2 regions of the Mesorhizobium sp. WSM4847 genome follow, and region 2 is predicted to be linked to the other one. Evidence: predicted binding sites of a transcription regulator. Region 2 holds the regulator's gene; the other holds the start of a gene.
The links. Region 2 encodes PhoB, which activates phosphate uptake and scavenging genes when phosphate is short. Its sites were predicted from a motif close to TGTCATNNANCTGTCAT; they were not measured.
Positions count from the first base shown of each region.

Region 1: AC0L28_RS30790 (PhoX family protein) is a predicted target of PhoB. The motif match lies at 2,738-2,754, and genes of this name have one in related genera.

Region 1 is NZ_JBVVPY010000031.1:57,917-62,922, reverse strand. Features, by position in the region: gene AC0L28_RS30810 (SulP family inorganic anion transporter) at 1-868, opposite strand, end outside; gene AC0L28_RS30805 (helix-turn-helix domain-containing protein) at 991-1,260, opposite strand; gene AC0L28_RS30800 (phosphatase PAP2 family protein) at 1,460-2,161, opposite strand; gene AC0L28_RS30795 (hypothetical protein) at 2,280-2,618, opposite strand; gene AC0L28_RS30790 (PhoX family protein) at 2,823-4,811, shown strand; gene AC0L28_RS30785 (GNAT family N-acetyltransferase) at 4,902-5,006, opposite strand, start outside.
Region 2 is NZ_JBVVPY010000013.1:69,717-74,722, reverse strand. Features, by position in the region: gene xylF (D-xylose ABC transporter substrate-binding protein) at 1-967, opposite strand, end outside; gene AC0L28_RS19710 (ROK family protein) at 1,233-2,480, shown strand; gene phoB (phosphate regulon transcriptional regulator PhoB) at 2,648-3,337, opposite strand; gene phoU (phosphate signaling complex protein PhoU) at 3,354-4,061, opposite strand; gene pstB (phosphate ABC transporter ATP-binding protein PstB) at 4,097-4,912, opposite strand; gene pstA (phosphate ABC transporter permease PstA) at 4,925-5,006, opposite strand, start outside.

The DNA of each region.
Region 1 (5,006 bases), on a different contig from region 2:
CGTCGGCGACCACCGCCGACAGCAGCGATTCGATCGCGCCGAGCAGCGCAAAGGCTAGGGCGTCCGGCAGGACGTCGATCATCCTGCCGAAGCTGATCGGCGGAAAGGCCGGCATTTGCAGGCTGCGCGGGATACCGCCGAAGCGCGTGCCGATCGTTTCGGCAGGCAGAGAAAACAGCGCCACGACAAGCGACGCCAGACCGATGGCGATCAGCATGGCGGGCCATTTCGGCCGCCACCGTTTCATCAGGGCAATGGCGACGATGGTCAGCAGAGCGACGAAGGTGGCGGCGAGATTGATCGTGCCGGCCGCCGCGCCGATCGCCATCAGCTTCGGCACCAGCGGTCCAGGTTCTTTGCCGGCGAGTTTTAGCCCGAACAGCTCGACGATCTGGCCGGAGAAGATGATGATGGCGATGCCGGCGGTGAAGCCGACGGTCACCGGATAAGGAATGAATTTGATGTAGGTGCCAAGCCTGAGGTAGCCGATGACGAGCAGCAAGACGCCGGCCATCATCGTCGCCAGCAGCAACCCGTCGACGCCGACCCGTGCCACGGTTGCCGCCATCAGCACGATAAAGGCGCCCGCCGGCCCGCCGATCTGGAAACGGCTGCCGCCCAGAGCCGAGACGAGGAAACCGCCAATGATGGAAGTGTAGAGCCCGCGCTCCGGAGACACGCCCGATGCGATCGCGATCGCCATCGACAGCGGCAGCGCCACGATGGCCACGGTCAGTCCGGCGATGGCATCGGCCTTGAAGTGCTCTGATGTGTAGCCTTCGCGCAGCACCGTCGCCAGCTTCGGCGTGAACAGTTCGGAAAATGTCGGCTGCGCCGGTTGATGAATTGCCCGCTGGGTTCGATGCATGGACTGCCTTCCGCTCCTGATGCATGCCGCCAAAAAGTGCACAGCGGCCACGCATAAAACCAAGCAGGCGGCGGGATCGTCGGCAGGACTGTCGGCGGTCGCCGTCGCGACTCTATTTCGGCTCAGCCTGGCGGGTTCTGCGGCACGACCGGCTTGAGGCGCACCCCCCTGCCGCCGCGCTCGCTGGCCTGGTTCTCGCCGATCAGCTCCACGCCGGCCCGGTCGAGGGCCTGGATGACCTTCATCAGCGTATCGACCACGCCCCTGACCACGCCGTCGCTCGCTTCCATGCGCTGAATGGTTGGAAGCGAAACCCCGGCGCGCTCGGCGAGCGTCTTCTGATCGATGCCGGCCAGAGCCCTTGCGGCGCGCATCTGCGCGGCAGTGATCATCGGCTAAAAACCCCCGTCTGAGTCTGCATTCCATGTATAATACCATCATTGTGATGGATCAAGCATCATCATGCACATGTCAGACATGTGCACACCAGGCCGTTTGCATCTTGGCGAGCCTGCGCGCCCGCTGGGCCAGCACGCCCCAGCCGCCGCAACTTAGAGGAGAATTGGCGCAGCGTCGTTCGGAACGGGCGGTTCAGGCGCCGGCGGTCTGCCCGCGCCATCGCTGGAACGCCCATGCGACCAGCCAGCACAGCATCGCCCAGGCGAAGCCGGCGCACCAGCCGGCCAGCACGTCCGATGGCCAATGAACGCCGAGATAGACGCGGCTGATGCCGACGAGCAGTGCTGTCAGCACGGCAAGTGCCAGCACATAGATCTTGGTCGTTCGCCCAGGCAGGAAACGCGACGCCATGCTGCCCAGCGTCAAATATGTCACCGCCGACAGCATCGCATGGCCGCTTGGAAACGAAAGCGTCGCCACGTCGGCGAGATGCGAGACCAGGTCGGGGCGCGGCCGATCGATTCCTAGCTTCAGCGTGCTCGACAGGGCCTGCCCGCCCGCCACCGCGACGAAGACCAGAAACGCTGCTCCCGGCTTGTGGATCAGCAGCAGATAGACGATCACCGCCACTGTGATCAGCCCGAGCACGATGGCGCTGCCGAGGCTGGTAATGTCGCGCATCGCCCCTTCCAGCCATAGCGGTCCGATCGGATTGTCGGGCTGGCCCGCTTCACGGAAGGCGAGCATAATTTCCGTGTCGAAGGCGTGCGGCGTGGTGTCCCGCGCCACCTCCATCAGTTCCTCGAACCCCCACAGCCCGCCAGCGATGACCAGTCCGGCCAAAAGCACCGGGAATTCGATCCAGTTGAGCAGCTTGTTTGCGGTATTCTTCATCGGGCCAATCGTCTTACAGCGCCGCGCGTCCTTTTGGACGCGCAAAGGACGCTGTAGCACTTTGATTTGGCGCATGATCCTTTCCGAAATCGTTTCCGATTTTCGGGGTCATGCGCAACTACAGTTTTTGCAGATAGGGTCCGAGCGTGATCAGCGCCACCGCTGCGACGGCGAGCACGATGCCGGTCGCCTGCAACGAATTGACGCGCTCGCCGAAGAACACCAGTGCCACCACGTTCACCGACACCAGCTGGATCACCGCCGACAGGCTGAACGACACCGACATGCCGAATTCACGGATCAGCCTCAGCATGATCAGATTGCCCGCTGAATAGAGCGCCAGAGTCAGAACGATCTTGCCGAGGCTCGGCGCCAGCCCCCATTGCTTGGCCGCCGTCGCCGCCAGCAGGAAGATCACTGTCGAAATGCCGAGCTGCCCCAGTCCCCAGAAACTCACTTTTTTGTTCCTCCCGACGCCGTGCTTGCGCGCCTGCCGCAGATCTTGTTTCGGAAGCGTCGGTCGCGGTCAAGCGGCCTGATCAAAGACATGAAATCGGGCTGGAAATTGGTCGGCAACGTCATCAAACTGTGATCTGCTGGCGATACGCGGTCAGTCAAGCAACACGCTCCAGCCATCCCAAAGAGCCAGAGGCACGCCCCCATGACTGAACATCGCCCCGACGCCCATTTCCGCACCAGCCTGCTCGAGGAAAACGATGGGCCAGGAACCAATCCCACTGACAACCAGACGATGGGCGAAATCATCGCCGCGCGATTCGCGCGCCGTGGCTTTCTGCAGGGATCGCTCGCGGCAACCGCCATCGCCGCCACCGTCAGCCCGCTCGCGCTGATCCTCGCCGACGATGCCCGCGCCGGCGGCGGCTCGGTCTTCAGTTTCGACGAGGTCGAGGCAGGCGTCGACGACAAGCACCATGTCGCTGCCGGCTACGACGCCGACGTGCTGTTGCGCTGGGGCGATCCGCTGTTTGCCGATTCGCCGGAATTTGATCCGACAAAACAGTCGGCGCAGGCCCAGGAAAGACAGTTTGGCTACAACAACGACTATGTCGGCTATCTCCCGATAGACGGCTCGGCCGAGCACGGCCTGCTGGTGGTCAACCACGAGTACACCAATCCGCATCTGATGTTCCCGGGCCTTGTCAGCATCGTCGATGGCGAGGCCAAGCAGGCCCCACTGAGCAAGGAACAGGTCGATATCGAGATAGCCGCGCATGGCGGCACCATCGTCGAAATCCGCAAGGCATCAGGCAAATGGCAGGTGGTGCGCGACGGCAAGCTCAACCGCCGCATCACCGCCAACACCGAGATGGCACTGTCCGGCCCCGTCGCCGGCCACGACCGCGTCAAGACCAGTGCCGATCCGACCGGCACGAAGGTCATCGGCACTGTCAACAATTGTGCCGGCGGCGTCACGCCCTGGGGCACCTACGTCATGGCCGAGGAAAACATACACGGCTATTTCTCGGGCGAGCTGCCGGAAGGCCACAAGGAAGCCACCAACTACAAGCGCCTGGGTATTCCCGAAGGCGCCTATGAATGGGCTGCGCATTACGATCGCTTCGACATCGGCAAGGAGCGGAACGAGCCGAATCGCTTCGGCTGGATTGTTGAGGTCGACGTCAACGATCCGACCTCGGTGCCGAGGAAGCGCACTGCCATGGGCCGCTTCAAGCATGAGGGCGCTGAATCGATCGTCGCCAAGGATGGCCGTGTCGTTTTCTATCTCGGCGACGACGAACGCTTCGACTATGTCTATAAATTCGTCACGGCCGGCAAGTTCAACGCCGAGGACCGCGCCGCCAACATGGATCTCCTCGACGACGGCACGCTCTACGTCGCCAAATTCGCCGAGGACGGGTCGATCGAATGGCTGCCCATCGTCTTCGGCCAGGGCCCGCTGACGGCGGAGAACGGCTTTGCCAGCCAGGCCGACGTGCTGATCGAGACGCGCCGTGCCGCCGATCTGCTCGGTGCCACCAAGATGGATCGCCCCGAGGACATCCAGCCCAATCCGACGACTGGCAAGGTCTACGTCATGCTGACCAACAATTCGAAGCGCAAGACGGACCAGGTCGACGCCGCCAATCCGCGCGCCGAAAACGCCTTCGGCCATATCATCGAGATCGTCGAGGACGGTGGCGATTTCACTGCCGCCAAGGGCAAGTGGGAAGTGCTGTTGAAATGCGGCGATCCCTCAGTGGCCGAAGTTGGCGCCACCTTCTCGACCGCAACCACCGCCAATGGCTGGTTCGGCATGCCGGATAATTGCGCCATCGATTCGGCCGGCCGGCTTTGGGTCTCGACCGATGGCCAGGGCCCGAAGGCGACCGGCCGCACCGATGGCCTGTGGGCGGTCGACACCGAAGGCGAGGCGCGGGCGACCTCGAAACTGTTCTTCCGCGTGCCGATCGGCGCCGAAATGTGCGGCCCGCTATTCACGCCCGACGACCAGACCGCCTTCGTCGCGGTTCAGCATCCGGCCGATGGCGGCGAAGACTGGGAGGCTTTTGGCCGTCCCTCTTACTACGAGGACCCGTCGACCCGCTGGCCTGACTTCAAGCCCGATATGCCGGTGCGGCCGTCGGTCGTCGCCATCACCAAACAGGGCGGTGGCAAGATCGCGGTCTGAATCGCCGCAAGGCGCTAGCAGCGCCAAGGAAGGATTTCGTCGATACGAAATCCTTCCTTTTCCTGATGCGCGGGAATGCGCCTGATGGGCTCATTCGGCGCGCTGAACCACGGCCACGTTCATCATGCTTCTCAACCTGAAGCCAATGGACTCGTATAATCCTATGGCCGTGGTGTTGCTGGCATAGGCGTGGAG
Region 2 (5,006 bases):
TGACGACGTTGAGATTGTCCCTGGTGATGGCAATCGGCGTCAGGAACAGCGACTTGACGACATTGCCGCCCGGCGTGGTGAAATCCTTGACGCCGGCAATGTCTGTCATCGGCTTGCCGTCGGCCAGCTGCGAGGCGATCTCGGCGGCGTTCTTGCCGAGCTCGCGCGCGTCTTTCCACACCGATACGGTCTGTGTGCCGAGCGCGATACGGTTCAGCGCGGCATGGTCGCCGTCCTGGCCCGAAACCGGGACGGATCCGGCCAGGCCTTGCGCCGTCAGCGCCGCGACGACGCCACCGGCGGTGCCGTCATTGGCGGCAACCACCGCATCGACCTTGTTGTCGTTGGCGGTCAGGAACTGTTCCATGTTCTTCTGGGCGTTGGCGGGAAGCCAGCCGTCCGTATAAGCCTCGCCGACATTCTTGATCTTGCCGCTGTCGATGGCATCCTTGAGCACTTCCATGGAGCCGGCGAACAGGAAATCGGCATTAGGGTCGGCGCCCGAGCCCTTGATGAAGACGTAATTGCCTTCCGGCGCCACCTTGAACACTTCGCGGGCCTGCATGCGGCCGACTTCCTGGTTGTCGAAGGTCAGATAGAAGACGTCCTTGTTCTCGATCAGCCGGTCATAGCCGACGACCGGGATGCCTTCGTCCAGCGCCTTCTGCACCGCCGGACCGATGGCCGAGGCATCCTGCGCAAGGATGATCAGCGCGTTGGCGCCCTGCGAGATCAGGCTTTCGACGTCGGTCAGCTGCTTGCCGGGATTGGACTGTGCGTCGGCGGAGATATATTTGTCGCCGGCGGCCTCGATCGCCGCCTTCATGGCGGCTTCGTCGGTCTTCCAACGCTCTTCCTGGAAGTTCGACCACGAAACGCCAATGACCTTGTCCTTGGCCTGCGCGGCCGACGCGAGCGTCAGCGACATGGCGACCCCCGCCAGAATGGCGGCTGCGAATCTCTTCATGATATTCCTCCCTGCGCCGCGTAGGGCGCGACCAACTGGCCCGAAGGCCGGCACAAAGGCTCTATTTTTTCGAGCCTCGAAAAAATACTGGTCCAACGCCGAAGCACTGTCAACACCAATTCTGATGGATTTTGACGTCCTGTCGGGCTTTTTTTCGAGGCTCGGAATAAATAATGACAGCCCCTTCTGCTTCTGCCAGTATTTGTCCGACATACCGACGGCTTCCGATTCATGAGCGGCCGCGGCGATGAGGAGGAAACAAAAAATGTCGGTGGGAATCCGTCATGACGATCTGCGCCGGCGCAACAGGGCGATGGTGATTTCGGCCGTGCGCCGGGCAGGCCAGCCGTCGCGGACCGAGATCGCCGCGACTACCGGCCTCAGCCATTCGACCATATCGGCGATCTCTGCCGACCTGATCCAGGAAGGCATCCTGGCCGAGAGCAAGGCGAGCGAGACGGTTTCGCTGAAACGCGGCCGGCCGCAGGTCGGCCTCAGCCTCAATCCGCAAGCCGCTGCGGTGTTGGCCGTCGTGTTGTCGCTGAATTTCCTGTCGGTCGCCGTCATCGATTATGCCGGACAAGTGGTCGCCGAGGAACAGCGCCGGCTGGACACGCTGACCATGTCGCGTGACGCGCTGATCGGCGAATGTGTCGCCATCGTCCGGCGCCGGCTCGAAGATCCCGACCTCGATGTCCAAAGCGTCGCCCGCATCGCGCTGGCGATCCAGGGCATCACCGATTCCCATGCGCGCGCCATGTTGTGGTCACCGATCACGCCGCAGACGAACATCGCCTTCGCCGACATTCTGGAACGCGAGTTCGGCATCCCGGCCATCATGGAGAACGACTGCAACATGATGGCCGTGGCGCTGCGCTGGCGCCACCCGGATCGCTACCGCGACGATTTCATCGCCATCCTGCTCTCGCACGGCATCGGTATGGGGCTGGTGCTGAAGGGCGAGCTGTTCACCGGCACCCACTCCTCAGGCGGCGAATTCGGCCACATGATCCATCGGCCGGGCGGCGCGCTTTGCCGCTGCGGGCGGCGCGGCTGCGTCGAGGCTTATGCCGGCAACTACGCCATCTGGCGCAACGCAAGGCTGTTGAGCGAGAACGCCGAGCCGGTCGCCGATGTCAGCGACGCCGAGATGCGGGCACTGGCGGCCCGGGCGCGCGAGACGGACGGACCGGAGCGCGAAGCCTACCGCAAGGCCGGCGAGGCGCTCGGCTTCGGGCTCGGCAGCCTGTTTGCGCTGATCGATCCGGCGCCGGTGGCCATGGTCGGCGCCAGCGCTGCCGCCTTCGACCTGATCGAGCCGGCCCTGCGCGAGGCCATCGCCCAGACCGCCGGCGGCCAGCATTCGGGTTTGATTTCCTTCGACACCGAGCCGAACGAGCTGCCGCTGATCCGCGAAGGTTGCGCCATGCGGGCGCTAAGCTTCGTCGACCAGGAGATTTTCGCGCCGAGCATCCAGGCACGAGCCGGCTCGGTCGGAAAGAACGTGGCTTGAAGGATTCCCGGGTCGCGACTTGGGGTGTGTTGAGGTTCAGGTCAGGCCGAGTCGAGAATGGCGGGTTCCGAGAACCGGAGCGGAGCGTACTCTTGGATGAGATGAGCACCGGAAGCGCAGGTATCAGCCGTTCGCAGGCCGGCATCACCTGAATATCAGCACATCCCCTAGTCTTCCCTGATCGCATAGCCCGCGCCGCGGATGGTGCGGATGACATCGGGCATGCGACCATTGTTGACCGCCTTGCGCAACCGGCCGACATGGACGTCCACCGTGCGCTCGTCGATGTAGATCGTCTCGCCCCAGACATTGTCGAGCAACTGGCTGCGCGAGAAGACCCGGCCCGGGTGGCGCATCATGAATTCGAGCAGCCGGAATTCGGTCGGCCCGAGCCGGATCTCGCTCTTCTTGCGATAGACCCGGTGCGATTCACGATCGAGCATGATGTCGCCGACCTTGAGCACGCTGGACAACACTTCCGGCTTGGCGCGGCGCAGCAACGCCTTGACCCTGGCCATGAATTCCGGTGTCGAGAACGGCTTGACCAGATAGTCGTCGGCTCCGGTCGAAAGGCCGCGCACCCGGTCGCTCTCCTCGCCGCGCGCGGTCAGCATGATGATCGGCAGCCGCTCGGTTTCGGGGCGCACCCGAAGCCGCCGGCAAAGCTCGATGCCGGAAACCGCCGGCACCATCCAGTCGAGCACCAAAAGATCGGGCACGTTTTCCTGCAGCCGGATTTCGGCCTCGTCGCCGCGCGTCACCACCTCGACCTGATAGCCTTCGGATTCCAGATTATAACGGAGGAGGACGCCCAGCGGCTCTTCATCCTCCACCACCATGATGCGCGGCGCGATCATCGGCCGGTCACTCCTGTCATGTCGCCGGCGCCGACATCGTCGTTTCGTCGAGCTTCGGGCGATCCGCCGGCAATTGCTGCCCGGTCACGACAAAGTAGGCGTTTTCGGCGATGTTGGTGACGTGATCGCCGATACGCTCGAGATTCTTGGCGCAGAACAGAAGGTGCGTGCAGGCGGTGATGTTGCGCGGATCCTCCATCATGTAGGTCAGGAGCTCGCGAAAAACCGCCGTGTATTTCACGTCGATCTTCTGGTCGTCGGCGCGCAGTTCCTTCAACGCGCCGGCATCGCGCGACACATAGTGCTCGACCACGCCGCGCAGCTGCACAAGAACGAGGTCCGCCATCGCGTCGATACCGTGCGACAGATTACGCGGCGTCGCGCTCTGCCCGACTGCGCTGACCCGCTTGGCTATGTTCTTGGCCAGATCGCCGATGCGCTCGAGATCGCCCGCCATGCGGATTGCGCCAACCACGGCGCGCAGATCCTGCGCCATCGGCTGCCGCTTGGCGATCAGCGTGATGGCGCTGTCATCGAGTTCGCGCTGCCTCGCATCCATGATGGCGTCGTCCGAGACGACGCGCTGCGCCATCGCATTGTCCGACGCAAGCAACGCGCGGATCGAGGCCGCGACCATTGCGGCGGCGAGCTCGTCCATGTCGCGGATCAGCCGGTCGATGTGCTCCAGTTCCTCGTCGAAAGATGCGACGGTGTGTTCACCCATGGTGCTGTCCTCGTGTTCGAAATTCGCCGGACCGCTCAGCCGAACCGGCCGGTGATGTAGTCCTGGGTGCGCTTGTCGTCGGGGTTGGTGAACATCTTGTCGGTCGCGCCCTCCTCGACCAGATAGCCGAGATGGAACATCGCCGTGCGTTGCGACACGCGCGCCGCCTGCTGCATCGAATGGGTGACGATGACGATCGTATAGTTCTGGCGCAGTTCGTCGATCAGTTCCTCGACGCGGGCGGTGGCGATCGGATCGAGCGCCGAACAGGGCTCGTCCATCAGGATCACTTCCGGCGACACCGCGATGGCGCGCGCGATGCACAGGCGCTGCTGCTGTCCGCCGGACAGTCCGGTACCCGACTCGAGCAGGCGATCCTTGACCTCGTTGAACAGGCCGGCCTTCTTCAGGCTCGATTCGACGATGCCGTCCAACTCGGCCTTGCTCCTGGCCAGGCCGTGGATGCGCGGACCGTAGGCGACGTTTTCGTAGATCGACTTCGGAAACGGATTCGGCTTCTGGAATACCATGCCGACGCGAGCTCGCAGCTCGACGACATCGATTTTCGGATCGTAGACGTCCTCGCCGTCGAGCGTGATCTTGCCGCTCACCCGCGCGATATCGATGGTGTCGTTCATTCGGTTCAGGCAACGCAGGAACGTCGACTTGCCGCAGCCCGATGGCCCGATCAACGCCGTCACCTGATGCTCGCGGACATCGAGATCGACGTCGAACAGAGCTCGCTTCTCGCCGTAGTGAACAGAGACCTTTTCGCCCTTCATCTTGATCGAAGGGGCGTTGGTTGCGCTGCTCAGTTTCTGCTCGACGCCGGCTTCCGTCATGATGTTCATATCCTCTACTCCTTACCAGCGCCGCTCGAAGCGCCTGCGCAGTATCACCGCGATGGCGTTCATGATGACCAAAAACACCAGCAAAATCAAAATC